2 regions of the Streptomyces sp. 2114.4 genome follow, and region 1 is predicted to be linked to the other one. Evidence: riboswitches for the same ligand, from Rfam matches in the RefSeq annotation. Region 1 holds a riboswitch; the other holds the start of a gene.
What was found. Region 1 has a riboswitch for thiamine pyrophosphate ahead of thiO (glycine oxidase ThiO). Riboswitches for the same ligand answer to the same signal wherever they lie in the genome.
Positions count from the first base shown of each region.

Region 1 (3,334 bases):
AATCGGCGGGCACGTGCAGCGCCCGGTTCTCGCCGCGGCGCACCGCGATCAGCTGGCCCTCCTTGACCAGCTGCCGGACCCGCGTCACCTCGACGCCGAGCTGTTCGGCGATGTCGGGGAGGGTGAGCCAGGCGGGGACGAGTCCATCGATGTTTGCGTCAATCTCGGTCACAGGACAAGCCTGCCACCTCCCACTGACAGCCGGTAGCCGGGCATCGCCATCAGAGGCCCGCTGCACACCGGAGGGTGACGGCCGGCGCCCGGCCGGCCACCGTCGGTCACCGCGCTCCGGCGCCCGGCTACAGCGCCGCGGCCTTCAGCGGCACCGACGCATTCGCGGCCCGCTCCCGGTCCAGGGCGACGCCCCGCTCGATCAGCTTGCGCCCCTGTGCGAGGTCCCGGGGCCGCCCGACGGCCAGCAGCGCGACGAGCCGTCCGTCCCGCAGCCAGATCACCGACCAGGCGGCCCCGGCCGGGTCACCGCGCCAGACCAGCTCGTCGGCGTCCCCGTGGTGCCCCACGTACTGCACGAACCGGCCGAACTGCTCCGACCAGAAGTACGGGACGGGGTCGTAGACCACCCCTTCCGCTTCGCCGCGGGCGATGTTCTCGGCGACCGTGCGCGGGCCCTGGAGGGCGTTGTCCCAGTGGTGGATCAGCAGGCGGGCGCCGTAGCGGGCCGACGGGAAGGAGGCGCAGTCACCGACCGCGTAGACATCGGGCACGGAGGTGCGCAGCTGCTCGTCGGCCAGTACGGAGCCGTCCCGCGGCGAGAGCTCGACGCCCGAGCCGGCCAGCCAGCCGGTCGCGGGGCGGGCGCCGATCCCGATGACCACCGCGTCCGCGGGCAGCACCGTGCCGTCGTCGAGGGTGACCGCGCCCGCCGTGACGGAGGCGACGTGGGCCCCGGTGCGCAGCTCGGCGCCCGCGGCCGCGTACCAGCCGGTCATATGGGCGGCGACCTCGGCGGGCAGCGCACCGGCCAGCGGGCGGTCGGCGGCCTCGACGACGGTGACCGCGCAGCCCGCCTCGCGCGCCGCGGTCGCGAACTCGGCGCCGATCCAGCCGGCCCCGACGACCACGATCTCGTGCTGGGCGGCGAGCACCGGCCGCAGCCGCTCGGCGTCGTCCAGGGTGCGCAGCAGATGGACGCCGGGCAGTCCCTCGCTGCCGGGCAGCACGACCGGTTCGGCGCCGGTCGCCAGGACCGCGTAGTCGTAGGGGACCGGGCCCTCGGCCGTCTCGATCACACGGGAGTCCGGCACCAGCCCGGTGACCGGGCGGCTGAGGTGGAGGGTGATGCCGAGCGCTGCGAAGTCGACGTCGAAGGCGGAGCCCTCGGCTTTGCCCAGGAGTACCGCCTTGGACAGCGGCGGACGGTCGTAGGGCCGGTGGGGCTCGTCGCCGAGGAGCGTGATCGCGCCGGGCCAGCCGTGTTCGCGCAGGGCGACCGCGGTCTGCACACCCGCGATTCCGGCGCCGGCGATCACGACGTGCGGCGTGCGGTCAGGGGCCTGGGAGGACTTGCTCTGCTCGCTCACCCGATCACTCTAGGACGGGGTGTGAGGCGGCTCGCAGCAGCGCGCAAGGAGATCTCTGACACAGCGTCACCGTCCGGGCGGCCCGGGGCGCGGCCCCCGGGAGGCCGGGGGCGCTGTCTTACCGTGCCTCGCGGCCTCGTATTAGGGTGACGGATACACGCACTCGCGGGAGCCCGGACGCACCGGGCTGAGAGGGAGGCTGGCCGGCCTCCGACCGTACGAACCTGATCCGGGTCATGCCGGCGAAGGGAGGGGCTGGACGCCCATGCACGCAACCGCCACATGCTCACGACCCACCCCGCGGAGCCCTGATGTGCTGGTCATCGGCGGCGGCATCATCGGTCTGGTCACGGCCTGGAGGGCGGCCGTCCGCGGGCTGAGCGCCGCGGTGGCCGACCCCTCGCCCGGGGGCGGCGCCGCCCGGGTCGCGGCCGGGATGCTGGCCGCGGTCACCGAGCTCCACTACGGCGAGCAGACCCTGCTGGGCCTCAACCTCGCCTCCGCCCGGCGCTACCCCCGCTTCGTCGAGGAGCTGGAGGAGGCCGCGGGACTGCCCGTCGGCTACCGGCGGTGCGGCACCCTGGCCGTCGCGCTGGACGCCGACGACCGCGCCCACCTGCGCGACCTGCACGCCCTGCAGACCCGCTCGGGGCTGGAGTCGCAGTGGCTCACGGGGCGCGAGTGCCGGCGGCTGGAGCCGATGCTGGCCCCCGGGGTGCGCGGCGGTCTGCGGGTGGACGGCGACCACCAGGTCGATCCGCGCCGGCTGGCGAGCGCACTGGCGACCGCCTGCGAGCGCTCCGGGGTGGCCTTCCACCGGAGCCGGGCCGTACGGCTGACGGTCGACGGCGGCCGGGCCGCCGGCGCCGAACTCGCCGACGGCACCCGGATCGCGGCCGGCCAGGTCGTGCTGGCCGCGGGGAGCTGGAGCGGCCGGCTCGACGGCGTGCCCGACGAGATCCTGCCGCGGGTGCGCCCCGTCAAGGGCCAGGTACTGCGGCTGCGGCTGCCGGAGATGCCCGCCGGCAGCCCCGCCTTCCTCTCCCGCACCGTACGGGCGGTCGTCCGCGGCGGCCCGCTCTACCTGGTCCCGCGCGAGAGCGGCGAACTGGTCGTCGGCGCCACCAGCGAGGAGCTGGGCTGGGACACCACCGTGACCGCCGGCGGGGTCTACGAGCTGCTGCGCGACGCCCACGAGCTGGTCCCCGGCATCACCGAGCTCCCGCTCGTCGAGACCTGCGCCGGACTGCGCCCCGGCTCCCCCGACAACGCCCCGATGCTCGGGCCGACCGCACTGCCCGGCCTCCACCTCGCCACCGGCCACTTCCGCAACGGAGTGCTGCTCACCCCCGTCACCGGTGACGCGATGGCCGAGGTACTGGCCACCGGCCTCCTTCCCGAAGAGGCCCGCCCCTTCTCCCCCGCGCGCTTCTCCCCCACGCCGGAACGGTCCGGGGAGACCCCGAGCGCCGCGCCGGGAACCGAGCGCACCCGTGCCCCACAGGAGCAGCCCGTATGAACGCCGCCCCACCCGCCCCCACCGTCTCGGTGTCCGTCAACGGGGAGCCCCGTGAGGTCCCCGCCGGCCTGACCCTCGACCGGCTCGTCGCGACGCTGTCCCAGGCGCCCGCCGGGGTGGCCGCGGCGGTCAATGAGACCGTGGTGCCCCGTACCCGGTGGCCCGCCACTTTGCTCGCCGACGGCGACCGCGTCGAGGTGCTGACCGCGGTCCAGGGAGGCTGATCCGCAGACATGACCGACACCGCAGCGCTCCGGGGAACGGCCCCCGCATC
Region 1 covers NZ_FYEY01000001.1:2,027,267-2,030,600, forward strand. The annotation lists gene CFW40_RS08810 (Rv2175c family DNA-binding protein) at 1-172, opposite strand, end outside; gene CFW40_RS08815 (NAD(P)/FAD-dependent oxidoreductase) at 300-1,541, opposite strand; TPP riboswitch at 1,697-1,809, shown strand; gene thiO (glycine oxidase ThiO) at 1,807-3,060, shown strand; gene thiS (sulfur carrier protein ThiS) at 3,057-3,284, shown strand; gene CFW40_RS08830 (thiazole synthase) at 3,294-3,334, shown strand, end outside.

Region 2 (3,334 bases), 3.9 Mb from region 1:
CGGAAGCTGATGCCAGGTGAAGCTGTCGCTGCCGGGACCGGTCATCAGGCTTCCTTGAGTAGGTAGGACAGTCAACGTGCCATGCTAGCCGACCAGTTGATGCTGCCGCGGCAGAAATCCTGCTCGCCCTCGTGGGAGGTCGGCCCGCCCGTCTCGTTCCAGGAGTGGCGCGTACAGGATGGGCCAGGCCGTCAGGGTGTGCCGCCTCTAACTGGTCGGCAGCCCCGGAGTCTCAGGAACGCCGGCACCCGGGAAGCTGTCCCCGGGTCGTCTCCGTGCCGAAAGTCGGCGACGTGGCTGATCAGTTGATCTTCTACGGCGGTAACGCCGAGACGGAACGCGACTCCCTCGGGCCGCTGACATCCACTACTGATATCAACGGCTGCGAATGGCAGGAAACGGCTGCGAACGGCAGCAGAAAAGCGCGTGACAGCAAAGAAGCGCCGGCGTCATGTGTTCGCTCCCTGCGCCGTGACCATGTCGCCAATGCCGCCGCGTGGGACAACGCCGATCTTGGTGGTTTCCTGGGGGCTCTTGCCGTCCGGATCGATGACGCGGCCGGCCACCCATGACAGAGGACCACAGCGGGTGACCGCCCGCTCACCGCTCCGACCTGGGCACCCGTAAACGATCTGCCACACTGGACGCACCATGCCTGTACCCGGAGAACTTACTTTCGTCGCGCCGCGCGGGGCCAAGAAGCCTCCGCGGCACCTTGCCGATCTCAGTCCCGTCGAGCGTCGCGAAGCGGTGGCCGCGATCGGGGAGAAGCCGTTTCGCGCCAAGCAGCTGTCGCAGCACTATTTCGCCCGCTATGCGCACGACCCGGCGCAGTGGACCGACATCCCGGCGGCGGCGCGCGAGAAGCTGGCGGCCGAGCTGCTGCCGGACCTGATGAAGGTCGTCCGGCACATCTCGTGTGACGACGACACCACGCGCAAGACGCTGTGGAAGATGCACGACGGCACGCTCGTCGAGTCCGTGCTGATGCGCTACCCGGACCGGGTCACCATGTGCATCTCCTCGCAGGCCGGGTGCGGAATGAACTGCCCGTTCTGCGCGACGGGGCAGGCGGGCCTGGACCGTAACCTGTCGACCGCCGAGATCGTGCACCAGATCGTCGACGGGATGCGTGCGCTGCGCGACGGCGAGGTGCCGGGCGGGCCCGCGCGGCTGTCGAACATCGTCTTCATGGGGATGGGCGAGCCGCTCGCCAACTACAAGCGGGTGGTCGGGGCGATCCGGCGGCTGACCGACCCCGAACCCGATGGGCTGGGGCTGTCCCAGCGGGGTATCACCGTCTCGACGGTCGGGCTGGTGCCGGCGATGTTGCGGTTCGCCGATGAAGGATTCAAGTGCCGGCTGGCGGTGTCGCTGCATGCGCCCGATGACGAGCTGCGCGACACCCTGGTGCCCGTCAACACGCGCTGGAAGGTGCGTGAGGTGCTGGACGCGGCCTGGGAGTACGCGGAGAAGTCCGGGCGGCGGATCTCGATCGAGTATGCGCTGATCCGGGACATCAACGACCAGGCGTGGCGCGGTGACCTGCTGGGACGGCTGCTGAAGGGCAAGCGCGTCCATGTGAACCTCATTCCGCTGAATCCGACGCCCGGATCGAAGTGGACCGCCTCGCGCCCCGAGGACGAGCGGGCGTTCGTCCAGGCCATCGAGGCGCACGGCGTACCGGTGACCGTCCGCGACACCCGCGGCCAGGAGATCGACGGCGCCTGCGGCCAGCTCGCGGCCTCGGAACGCTGACCGCCCGCTGGTACTGTGTGATCGAACAAATGCACCACATCCGACAGGGGAGCGCCACAGCGCTGAGAGTGCGGAAGCGTCGTAGACCTCTACGGTGCCCGCAGACCCTTGAACCTCGCCCGGGTCATTCCGGGTAGGAAGTTCGGTCGTCACTCATGCTGTTGCGCCCCGCCCGGGGCCCGCTCCCTGCGTCCTCGGACGCCGAGGGCCGTGGACACCGGGCGGGGCCGCGTCTCTTCCTGGCCAGCCAGGAGGAAATCAGTGAGCACCACGAGCAGAATCACCGCCACGGCGGTCGCCGCCGCGGTCGGCATGTCGGCGCTGGCCGCCTGCGGTGCCCCGGGCGGGGGCGCGGACGCCAAGACCGTCACGCTCGTCAGCCATGACTCGTTCAACGTCTCCAAGTCGGTCCTGAGCGCCTTCGAGAAGGAGAGCGGCTACAAGGTCAGGATCCTCAAGGGCGGGGATGCCGGGAAGGCCGTCAACCAGGCGATCCTTTCCAAGGGCAATCCGCAGGGCGATGTGTTCTTCGGTATCGACAACACGCTGCTCTCGCGCGGGCTGCACGAAGGGCTCTTCAGCCCGTACCGGGCCAAGGGGCTGGCGGACGTGCCGGCCGGGCTGCAGCTCGACAAGGGCGAGCACCGCGTCACCCCGCTCGACTACGGCGACATCTGCGTCAACTACGACCGCGGCTACTTCGCCCGACACAAGACCCCGCCGCCCAAGACCCTCGAGGATCTGCTCAAGCCCCGGTACAAGGGGATGCTCGTGACGGAGAACTCCGCCACCTCCTCCCCGGGGCTCGCCTTCCAGCTCGGCACCATCGCGAAGTACGGGCCGGCCGGCTGGCAGAACTACTGGAAGAAGCTCAAGGCCAATGGCGTCGAGGTCGTCGACGGCTGGGAACAGGCCTACTACGAGCGGTTCACGGGATCCGCGGCCGGCAAGCGCAAGGGCGACAAGCCGCTGGTGGTCTCCTACGCCTCCAGCCCGCCGGCCGAGGTGCTGGGCAAGAAGCCCGCGCCCAAGGAGGCGCCGACCGGCGTCGCGACGGGCACCTGCTTCCGCCAGATCGAATTCGGCGCCCTGCTCAAGGGGGCGAAGAACGAGAAGGGGGGTAAGGCGCTGCTGGACTTCTTGCTGAGCAAGAAGTTCCAGGAGGACGTACCGCTGCAGATGTTCGTCAACCCGGCACGTGAGGACGCCACGGTGCCGGAGCTGTTCACCAAGTACGGCACGAAGATCGACAAGCCCACGACGCTGCCGCCCGAGACGATCACCAAGAACCGCGAACAGTGGATCAAGCAGTGGTCCTCGCTCGTTCTGAAGTAGCCCGCGGCCGGCGCCCGCGGCCCGTACGGGGAACGGCGGCGCGGCTCGGCCTGATGGCGGTGCCGCTGGCCTTCTTCGCGCTGTTCTTCGCCTATCCGGTGGTGGCGATCGTCGGACGCGGGCTCAAGGACGGCGGGCAGTGGCAGCTCGGCCGGTTCGGTGCCGTGCTGAGTGACCCGGACATCGTGCATGTGCTGTGGTTCACCGTCTGGCAGGCGGCGGCCTCCACGGGGCTGACCCT
Region 2 covers NZ_FYEY01000001.1:5,878,899-5,882,232, forward strand. The annotation lists gene CFW40_RS26000 (DUF4231 domain-containing protein) at 1-45, opposite strand, end outside; gene CFW40_RS26005 (hypothetical protein) at 294-572, shown strand; gene rlmN (23S rRNA (adenine(2503)-C(2))-methyltransferase RlmN) at 652-1,758, shown strand; TPP riboswitch at 1,794-1,916, shown strand; gene CFW40_RS26015 (thiamine ABC transporter substrate binding subunit) at 2,020-3,093, shown strand; gene CFW40_RS26020 (iron ABC transporter permease) at 3,069-3,334, shown strand, end outside.
Region 2: it holds a riboswitch for thiamine pyrophosphate, as region 1 does, so the genes downstream of both, CFW40_RS26015 (thiamine ABC transporter substrate binding subunit) here and thiO (glycine oxidase ThiO) in region 1, are expected to answer to the same signal.